Regions from separate parts of the Blastococcus sp. SYSU D00868 genome, predicted to be linked through region 1. Evidence: riboswitches for the same ligand, from Rfam matches in the RefSeq annotation. Region 1 holds a riboswitch; the other holds the start of a gene.
The links. A riboswitch is a leader RNA that binds a small molecule or an ion and turns the genes downstream of it on or off. The one in region 1 is predicted to bind cyclic di-AMP.
Positions count from the first base shown of each region.

Region 2: another riboswitch for cyclic di-AMP. It lies ahead of ACI79F_RS03100 (hypothetical protein); the one in region 1 lies ahead of ACI79F_RS07395 (LysM peptidoglycan-binding domain-containing protein).

Region 1 is NZ_JBJGZO010000006.1:68,157-72,345, forward strand. It holds gene ACI79F_RS07390 (zinc-dependent alcohol dehydrogenase family protein) at 89-1,111, opposite strand; gene ACI79F_RS07395 (LysM peptidoglycan-binding domain-containing protein) at 1,418-2,410, opposite strand; cyclic di-AMP (ydaO/yuaA leader) riboswitch at 2,418-2,570, opposite strand; gene ACI79F_RS07400 (TetR/AcrR family transcriptional regulator) at 2,818-3,411, shown strand; gene ACI79F_RS07405 (MMPL family transporter) at 3,418-4,189, shown strand, end outside.
Region 2 is NZ_JBJGZO010000002.1:280,345-284,533, forward strand. It holds gene ACI79F_RS03095 (helicase-related protein) at 1-1,341, shown strand, start outside; gene ACI79F_RS03100 (hypothetical protein) at 1,383-2,369, opposite strand; cyclic di-AMP (ydaO/yuaA leader) riboswitch at 2,662-2,817, opposite strand; gene ACI79F_RS03105 (phosphoenolpyruvate carboxykinase (GTP)) at 3,217-4,189, shown strand, end outside.

The DNA.
Region 1 (4,189 bases):
GGACACGGTCCGGCCCAGCGGGTGGCGGTGCCAGTGCGTGCACGCGCCGGGCGTGACGTGCACGAGGTCGGCGCTGACGTGGCGGGTGTCAGACGGTCAGCAGGGTCTTGATCGCGCGGCGCTCGTCCATCGCGCGGTAGCCCTCGGCGGCCTGCTCCAGCGGCAGGGCGAGGTCGAAGACCCGGCCCGGGTCGATCGCGCGGTCGGTGATCCGGCCGATCAGGTCGGGCAGGAACCGGCGCACGGGCGCCGGCCCGCCGTGCAGGTGGACGCCGGAGAGGAACAGCTCGTCGCCGGGCAGCGCGACGTCGTGGGCGACGCCGACGTAGCCGACGTGCCCGCCCGGCCGGGTGGCCCGGACGGCCTGCATCATCGACTCCTGGGTGCCGACGGCCTCGATCACCGAGTGCGCGCCGAGCCCGCCGGTGAGCTCCCTCAGCTCGGCGACGCCCTCGTCCCCGCGCGTGGTGATCACGTCGGTGGCGCCGAACTCGCGGGCGAGGCGCTGCCGGTCGGCGTGCCGGCTGAAGACGACGATGCGCTCGGCGCCGAGCTGCTCCGCGGCGAGGACGCCGAGCAGGCCGACGGCGCCGTCCCCGACGACCGCGACCGTCTTGCCGGGCCCCGCCTCGGCGGCCACGGCGGCGAACCAGCCGGTGCCGAGCACGTCGGAGGCGGCCAGCAGGGAGGGGACCAGGTCGGCGTCCGGCGTCTCCGGGGTGGCGACGAGCGTGCCGTCGGCCAGCGGGACGCGGGCGTACTCGGCCTGCGTGCCAATGGCGCCCATGGGGTGGGCGTGCACGCAGCGGGACTGGTAGCCGGCCCGGCAGATCTCGCAGGTGTTGTCGGAGGCGAAGAACGAGCCGACGACGAACTGGCCGGGCCGCAGGGTCGACACCTCGCCGCCGACCTCCTCGACCACGCCGACGTACTCGTGGCCCATCGGCGCCGGGCCCGCGACCGTCTCGGCGCCGCGGTAGGGCCACAGGTCCGAGCCGCACACGCAGGTGGCGGCCAGCCGGATGACGGCGTCGGTGGGCTGCTCGATCCGCGGGTCCGGGCGGTCCTCGACGCGGACGTCGCCGGGGGCGTGGAGAACGGCTCCTCGCATGGGTGGGTGCTCCTCGTGCTGTGGGCTGGTGGTGCGTCGGTGCCCACGGAACGCCCCGGGACGCGTGCGCGGGAGGTCGGGTCCCTGGGGGTACGGCCACGCCCCCCACCGGCGACAGGCGGCCGCACCACACCGCCGAGCCGGGCACCCCGGCCGAGGACGGGCGCGCGCTGCTGGCCGGCTGGGCGGCCACCGCGCAGCAGGTGCGCGACGCCGCCGACGCGACCTGGCCGGCGCCCGCCGCGGGACGACGACGGCCGCCCGGTCCAGGGACCGGGCGGCCGTCGTCGCGCAGTGCTGCCGGGCTCAGCCCCGGTAGTTCACGTGCACGTGGTCGAAGTGGTTGGCGGTCGCGCTGCCGCGGTTCTCCATCGCCTTCCAGGCGCCGCCCGGCGAGGTGATGATCCGCTGCTGCCAGATGACGTACTCCACGCCGAGCTCGTCCCAGTGGTCCAGGTGGTACTGGGCGATCGCGTCGCCGAGGCCGGCGTTCGACATGACCATGTAGTCGATGGCCAGGCCGGAGGGGTGGCCGCCCGGGTCGACCGCGCTGGCGCGGGTGCCGCCGAGGGTGATGGACGCGGCGCCCGGGACGTTGGACACCACCGCGTTCGCGGCGTTCTGTGCCTGCGGCTTGATCGCGCCGGCGGTGTTGCTGATGTGCGCGATCGCCGAGGCGACCTGGGCGACGGGCGCCGGAGCGGGCTCCGGAGCCGGCGCGGGGGCCGGGGCCGGGGCGGGCGCGGGGACCGGCGCCGGGGCGGGCGCGGGGGCCGGGGCCGGCGCCGCCTCGGGGGCCGGAGCCGCCTCCGGGGCCGGCGCGGCCTCGGCGGTCGTCTCGGCCAGCGGGGCCGAGTCGCCGGCGGGGCCGGTCGTCGCCGGGGCCTCGGGCGCCGCGCCGGTCAGGGCGAGCACCTGCCCGGGGTAGATCCGGTTCGGGTCGGCGCCGATGACCACGACGTTGCGCTGGTAGAGCTCGCGCCACGGCTGGTCGAAGGAGGCGGCGATCCGCGAGACGGTGTCACCGCGCTCGACGGTGTAGGTGCCGTCGGGGGCGGCGTGCCGGCCGTAGGTGTCGGTGGTGTCCCGGTAGGTCTCCGGGGAGGCCGACGACGAGTCGGCCCAGGTGTGCGGCCGCTCGTGGGTCTCGCCGCCGGTGTGGTCGGGGGTGGTGGGGGAGGCCTGGGCCGCCGGGGTGCCGAGGACGCCGAGCCCGATGAGGGTGGCGCCGGCGGCGATGGGCGCCCGGGAGAGGGCCTTCTTGGTGCGGACATAACGGGCTGCGCGGTGCTTGGACACGGGTGCTGTGATCTCCGATCACCGCCGGTGAGGTGAGCTGTCGGGTTCGGGCGATCGGTGCCCGGCCGCGTGCTGCGGCTTCACCCCGAGGCGTGCGTGCACGCCGTGGAACCGGTGGGTCCCCCACCCCTGCCCCAAGGGATGTCGGAGACGGCCGGTGGGCAGGGTTGGGCGGCCCGGCCGTCACGCCCTCTGTGCGGAGCGCAGCCAAGACGCTACGAGTCGTCATGTCGACTGTCGTCGTGACGCAGATCACTTCTGGCGAACCGGGCAGTTCGACACGGCGTGTTGCCAAACCGTGATGAAACCCACCGGCCACGCGTTCGGGCGCGGCGGGTGACCCACCTCACCCGACCGCTTCGGCCGGTTTACCGACCGAATCGGTCGGTCACGCCTACCGTGGAGGCGTGGCGCGACCGTTCCGGCAGCAGGTGGACGAGGGGATCCTCGACCGCGCCGCGGCGCTGTTCGCCCGCCGGGGCTTCGCGAAGACGTCGGTGCAGGACGTGGCCGCCGCCGTGGGGCTGTCCAAGGCGGGGCTGCTGCACCACTTCCCGAGCAAGGACGCGCTGTACGAGGCCGTGCTGTCGCACGCCGAGGGGATGGGGCGCCGGGTCGGGGGCGCGGTGGCGGACCTCCCGCCGGGCCGCGAGCGTGACCTGCGGGCCCTCGAGATCCTCGTGGACCTCGCCCTGGCCCACCCCGGCATCGTCGCGCTGATGCTCGCCCCGGCCACCGACCCCAGGCCCGCTCCCGAGGAGCCGGCGGCGGCGAGCGCGGAGGTGCTGCGCGCCTTCGGCGTCGATCAGGAGAGGGCGGAGCCCGAGCGGCTCGTCCGCGTCGTCGGAGCCCTCGCCGCCCTGGCCGTGCTCACGCTGGCGGCCCACGCCGAGGACGCGACCACCGCGTGGCGGCCGCACATCGTCGCCACCTGTCTCGACGCGCTCGGCCACCGCCGTCCCGCCGCCCCTCTCCCCGCACCCCACCAGGTGGAGGCCTGATCCCGCATGGCTGTCCTGTTGTCCCGACTCGGGGCCCTCTCGCACCGGCACCGGCTGCCGGTCGTGCTCGTCTGGCTGGTGCTGCTCGTCGGGGGAGGCGTCGGTGCCGTGACGCTCTCCGGCGAGACCACCGGCAGCTTCTCCATCCCCGGCCAGGAGTCGACCAACGCCCTGGAGCGGATCGACGAGCGCTTCGGCTCCGCGGCCGGCGGCGCCACGGCCCGGGTGGTGTTCGCCGCCCCGGACGGCGAGACGCTGGCGACGCCGGACAACGCCGCCGCGGTCACGCAGACGGTCGCCGCGCTGGGGGAGCTGCCCGGCGTCACCGGGGCCACCGACCCGTTCGACCCGCAGAACCCGGCTGTGAACTCGGCGCAGCCGACCATCGGCTACAGCACCGTCAGCTACGACGCGCAGCCCGGCGAGGTGACCCCCGAGCAGCGGGACGCCCTGCTGGCCGCCGTCGCCGACGCCGCGGACACCGGGCTGGCCGTCGAGGTCGGCGGTGAGGCGGTGCAGGCGCCGCCGCACGTCGGCGGCCCGGCCGAGGTGGTCGGCGTCGTCGTGGCCCTCGTGGTCCTCGCGGTCACCTTCGGCTCGCTGCTCGTCGCCGGGATGAACCTGCTCACCGCGGTGGTCGGCGTCGGCATCGGCGTCCTGGGCGTCACGATCGCCACCGGGTTCGTCGACCTGTCCTCCACGACGCCGATCCTGGCCGCGATGCTCGGCCTGGCCGTGGGCATCGACTACGCCCTGTTCATCATCACGCGGTACCGGC
Region 2 (4,189 bases), on a different contig from region 1:
CACCACTGGGCGCGCCTGCTCCTCACCGGCGAGTACCGGGAGATGCACCTCATCTCCGCCGCCGAGGCCTACCTGGTGCTGCGGCCGCTGGTGTCCGACGCCGAGCACGTCACGGTCGTCAACCACAAGCGGCTGTCCCGCCTGGACGTGCTGCGTGCGCCGGTGCGCCCGGAGACGGTCCGCCCGCAGACCCTCGTCGTCGCCTTCTCCCGCAAGAACGTCTACGCCGTCGCCGCGGCGCTGCACGCGCACCGGCCGGGCAGGGTCGGCGTCCTGTACGGCGCCCTGCCGCCGGCCACCCGCCGCGAGGTGATCGAGCAGTTCACCAGTGGCGAGTTCGACGTCCTGGTGACCACCGACGTGATCGGCCACGGGATCAACGTGCCGGCCACCACCGTGCTCTTCGCCGAGACCACGAAGTTCGACGGCGAGCGGGTCCGCCCGCTCCGCTCCTGGGAGACCGCGCAGATCGCCGGCCGGGCCGGCCGCTACGGGCTCACCGGGCACGGGCAGGTCGGGGTGCTCACCGGCGTGCCCGGGCTGCGGCCGGACCAGGGCCTGCTGGCCGCCGGCGCCGCGGTGGCCCGTGGCGACGCCGTCAGCGACCTGCCGAAGCGGGCCCCCCGGCTGCGGCCGGAGCTGGCCGACCTCGGCGCCATCGAGGCCGTCGACCTGCCGGAGGCGCTGACCCGTTGGATGGCGTGGGCGCGGACGGCCACCCGCGACGAGGCGGTCGCGCCCGACGACGTCAGCAGCCTGGTGCTGCGGGTCGAGGCGCTGCTGCCGCTCCTGCGCGGCCCGCTCGGCGCGGCCGGGGACCTGGACACGGTGTGGCGGCTGGTCGACCTCGCGATCGACTACGACCCGCCCCGCCGCACCCGGTGGCTCGCGCTGGCCCGCGCCGCCCTCCGGCACGCCGCCGGACTCCCGGTCCCGCCGGAGACGCTGCTGCCGGACGTCCCGCGCGGCGGCACCGTCGAGGAGTACGAGCAGGCCGCCGCGGCCGCCCGCGACGCCCAGACGCTGCTCCGCCGCTTCCCCGGCGTGGCGGGGCTGGAGGACGACGACGCGGCCTGGGTCGAGGAGGAGTGCGCCGAGGCCATCTCGCTGCTGCTGCCCGGCGCGATCTCGACGGTCCGCAGCGCGACCTGCCGGGAGTGCGGCCGCGCGGTCGCCCCGCGGTTCGCCACCTGCCGCCCGTGCAGCGGCCCCGCCGGCCGCGGCGGGGGCGACGCCGACCGCCGTCCCGCCGCCGGCGGGCGCCGGGCCGCCGGACGCGCCGCCGGCCGTGCCCTGGGCGGGCGCCAGGGCGGTCCGCGCGGGCGGTCCCGCCGGGGCTGAGCACCGAGTGGGGCCGGGCGCGTGCGCGCCCGGCCCCTGGCTCAGTTGTAGTTCACGTGCACGTGGTCGTAGTGGTTGGCCGTCACGCCGCCCCGGTCGGCCATCGTGGACCAGGAGCCGCCCGGCGACTGCAGGATCCGCTGCTCCCAGATGATGTACTCGACGCCGAGCTCGTCCCAGTGGGCGACGTGGTAGGCGACGATCGCGTCGCCCAGCGACGCGTTGGACAGGACCATGTAGTCCAGCGCGTTGCCCGACGGGTGGCCGTGCGGGTCCGTCGCGCTGGGCCGGGTGCCGCCCAGGGAGATGGAGCCGGCGCCCGGGACGTTGCTGACGACCGCGTTCGCCGCGGCCTGCACGCGCGCGGAGACGGGCCCGGCCGTGTTGTTGATGCGGGCGACCGCGGTGACGGCGGTGCTGCCTGCGGCGGCCGCGCTGCCGCCGCCCGAGGACCCCGACCCCGCGGCCTCCTCCTCGGCGGCCTCGGCCGCCTCGGCGGCTGCTGCGGCGGCCTCGGCGGCGGCCGCCGCCTCGGCCTCGGCCTGCGCCTGGGCGGCGGCCGCGGCGGCCGCGGCCTCCGCCTCGGCCCGCTGCCGGTCGAGCACGGCCTGGTCGGCGGCTTGCTGGGCCTGCGCGGCGGCGACCTCGGCCGCCTCGCGGGTGCCGCGGCTGGCGGTGAGCTCCGACAGCTGCTGCAGGTCCGGCTCGACGGTGGCCGGCGCGCTCTGCGCGGACAGCCCGAGGGCCGCGGCGACCGAGACCGACTCCGACGTCCCGGCCTCGGCCTGCGCGGCCGGGTCGGTGCCGACCAGGACCTGGACGAGCACCGCGCCCGCGGCGGCCACGCCCAGGTAGACGCCGGGGCGGCGGCGCAGCGCGGCCGGTGAGCGGCGCCGGCGGGGCGCGGGGACGTGGAGGACCTCGGTCGCCGGCTCGGTCGCGGCCGCGGCCGGCGGGGCCGGAAGCGGCGCGGTCTCGGGGGCCGCCGCCCGGGTGGGGCGGGGCGAGGGGGTGCTGCGGTGCTGCATGAGGAGGGGACTCCAGGGGTGCGGGTGCCGCGGCGCGCCGGGGACGGGCGCCTGCGGGCGGGGGTGCAGGCGGGCGAGGCCGGCCGGCGGTGCCGGGCTCCACCGGTGCACGGGACGCGGCGGGGCGCCGCTCGAGCGCGGGTGCTCGACGGGGTGCAGGGGTGGAGCGGCGTCGGCTACCGACGACCGCGGGTGCTCAGCTGCGCGGGCGCACCCTGCCCCGAGGGGACCGGCCGGAGCGGGGGCGTGGATGCGGGGCAGCGATGCTGGGGCGCGCCATGCGGCGGCTCTCCGTTCTTCCGTCGGCCGCCTACCGAGTTAGCTGACGGGTTCGGGCGGGAAGCGGCCCTACCCCTCCGGACACGTCCGGACGGGATTCACCCCAGTACTGCGGTGGGTCCCCGGCTCGCCACGAGGGGGCTCGTGGGCGACTCGGCGGCGTCCGACCGGCTTCCCCGGTCGGGGACCAACGACCGGACGGACGGCGGGAACGGTAATCGCGTTATGGAGTCGTGACAATCCGGCGCGGCCGGTTCTGGAGCCGACACGCGGCGCCGGTACGCCGGTTCGGGCCGCTGACCGTGTAGGGCACCGGCCCGCCACCGCGCCCGGCTGTGGCCGAGAACACAGCGGACGGGCGGCCCGGGAGGCACGGCGGGCCCGGTAGACGTCCCAGACGACCTATGGGCGCAGGTGGCGGCCGAGAAGGGCGGCCGGAAGGAGTGACATCGGCCCCACTGCTGTCAATCGGCCGGGGCGGGATCGGTAAGTTCCCGACGCAGCGGGCCGCAGCGCGCACGTCGGGAGGCGCGGTGAACGGATGACCCGCGAGGGAGAGGTGCAAGTCGTGGCAGCCGTTGACGCCGTGCTCGACGAAGCAGGGGTGAAGAACAGTCGCGTCCGCGACTTCGTCCGCCAGTGGGCAGAGCACACCGGTGCCGCCCGCGTGGAGGTGGTGCACGCCTCCGACGACGCCCGCCTGGTCCAGGAGGCGCTGGAGGCCGGTGAGCTGCTGCCCGCCGGGGAGGGCCGCTACTACTCCCGCAGTCACCCGAAGGACACGGCGCGGTCGGAGGAGCGCACCGTCGTCGCGACCAACAACGAGTCCGACAAGGGCGTCTACAACAACTGGAAGCCCGCCTCGGAGATGCGCCCGCTGCTGACCGAGCGCATGAAGGGCGCCTCGGCCGGCAAGACGATGTACGTCGTCCCCTACCTCATGGCCCCGCCCGGGTCGCCGCTCGAGCAGTACGCCACCGGCGTCGAGCTGACCGACACCCGCACCGTCGTGCTGCACATGAACCGCATGGCGCGCGTCGGCGTGGAGTTCGTCAACGACCTCGCCGACCAGGACAGCTTCGTCCGCGGCGTGCACGTCACCGGCGACCTGGAGAACCTGGGTCACGGCACCCCGGACGACCAGCGCTACTTCGTCACCGTCGCCGACGAGCGCACGATCCTGCACTTCGGCTCCTCCTACGGCGGCAACGCGCTGCTGGGGAAGATCGCCCACGGCCTGCGCCAGGGCGCCTACGACGGCTGGCGCTCCGGGGAGTTCCTCGCCGAGCAGTTCATGCTGCTGGGGATCACCGACAAGCAGACCGGTCGCAAGTACCACATCTGCGGCGGGATGCCGAGCGCGTCGGGCAAGACCAACCTGGCGATGACCCTGGCCCCCGACATCCTCGGCGACCGCTACCACGTGACGTTCTACGGCGACGACATCGCCTGGCTGCGCGTCGACCCCGAGGACGGGAAGATCTACGCGATCAACCCCGAGTACGGCGTGTTCGGTGTCGCCAAGGACACCAACGAGGCGA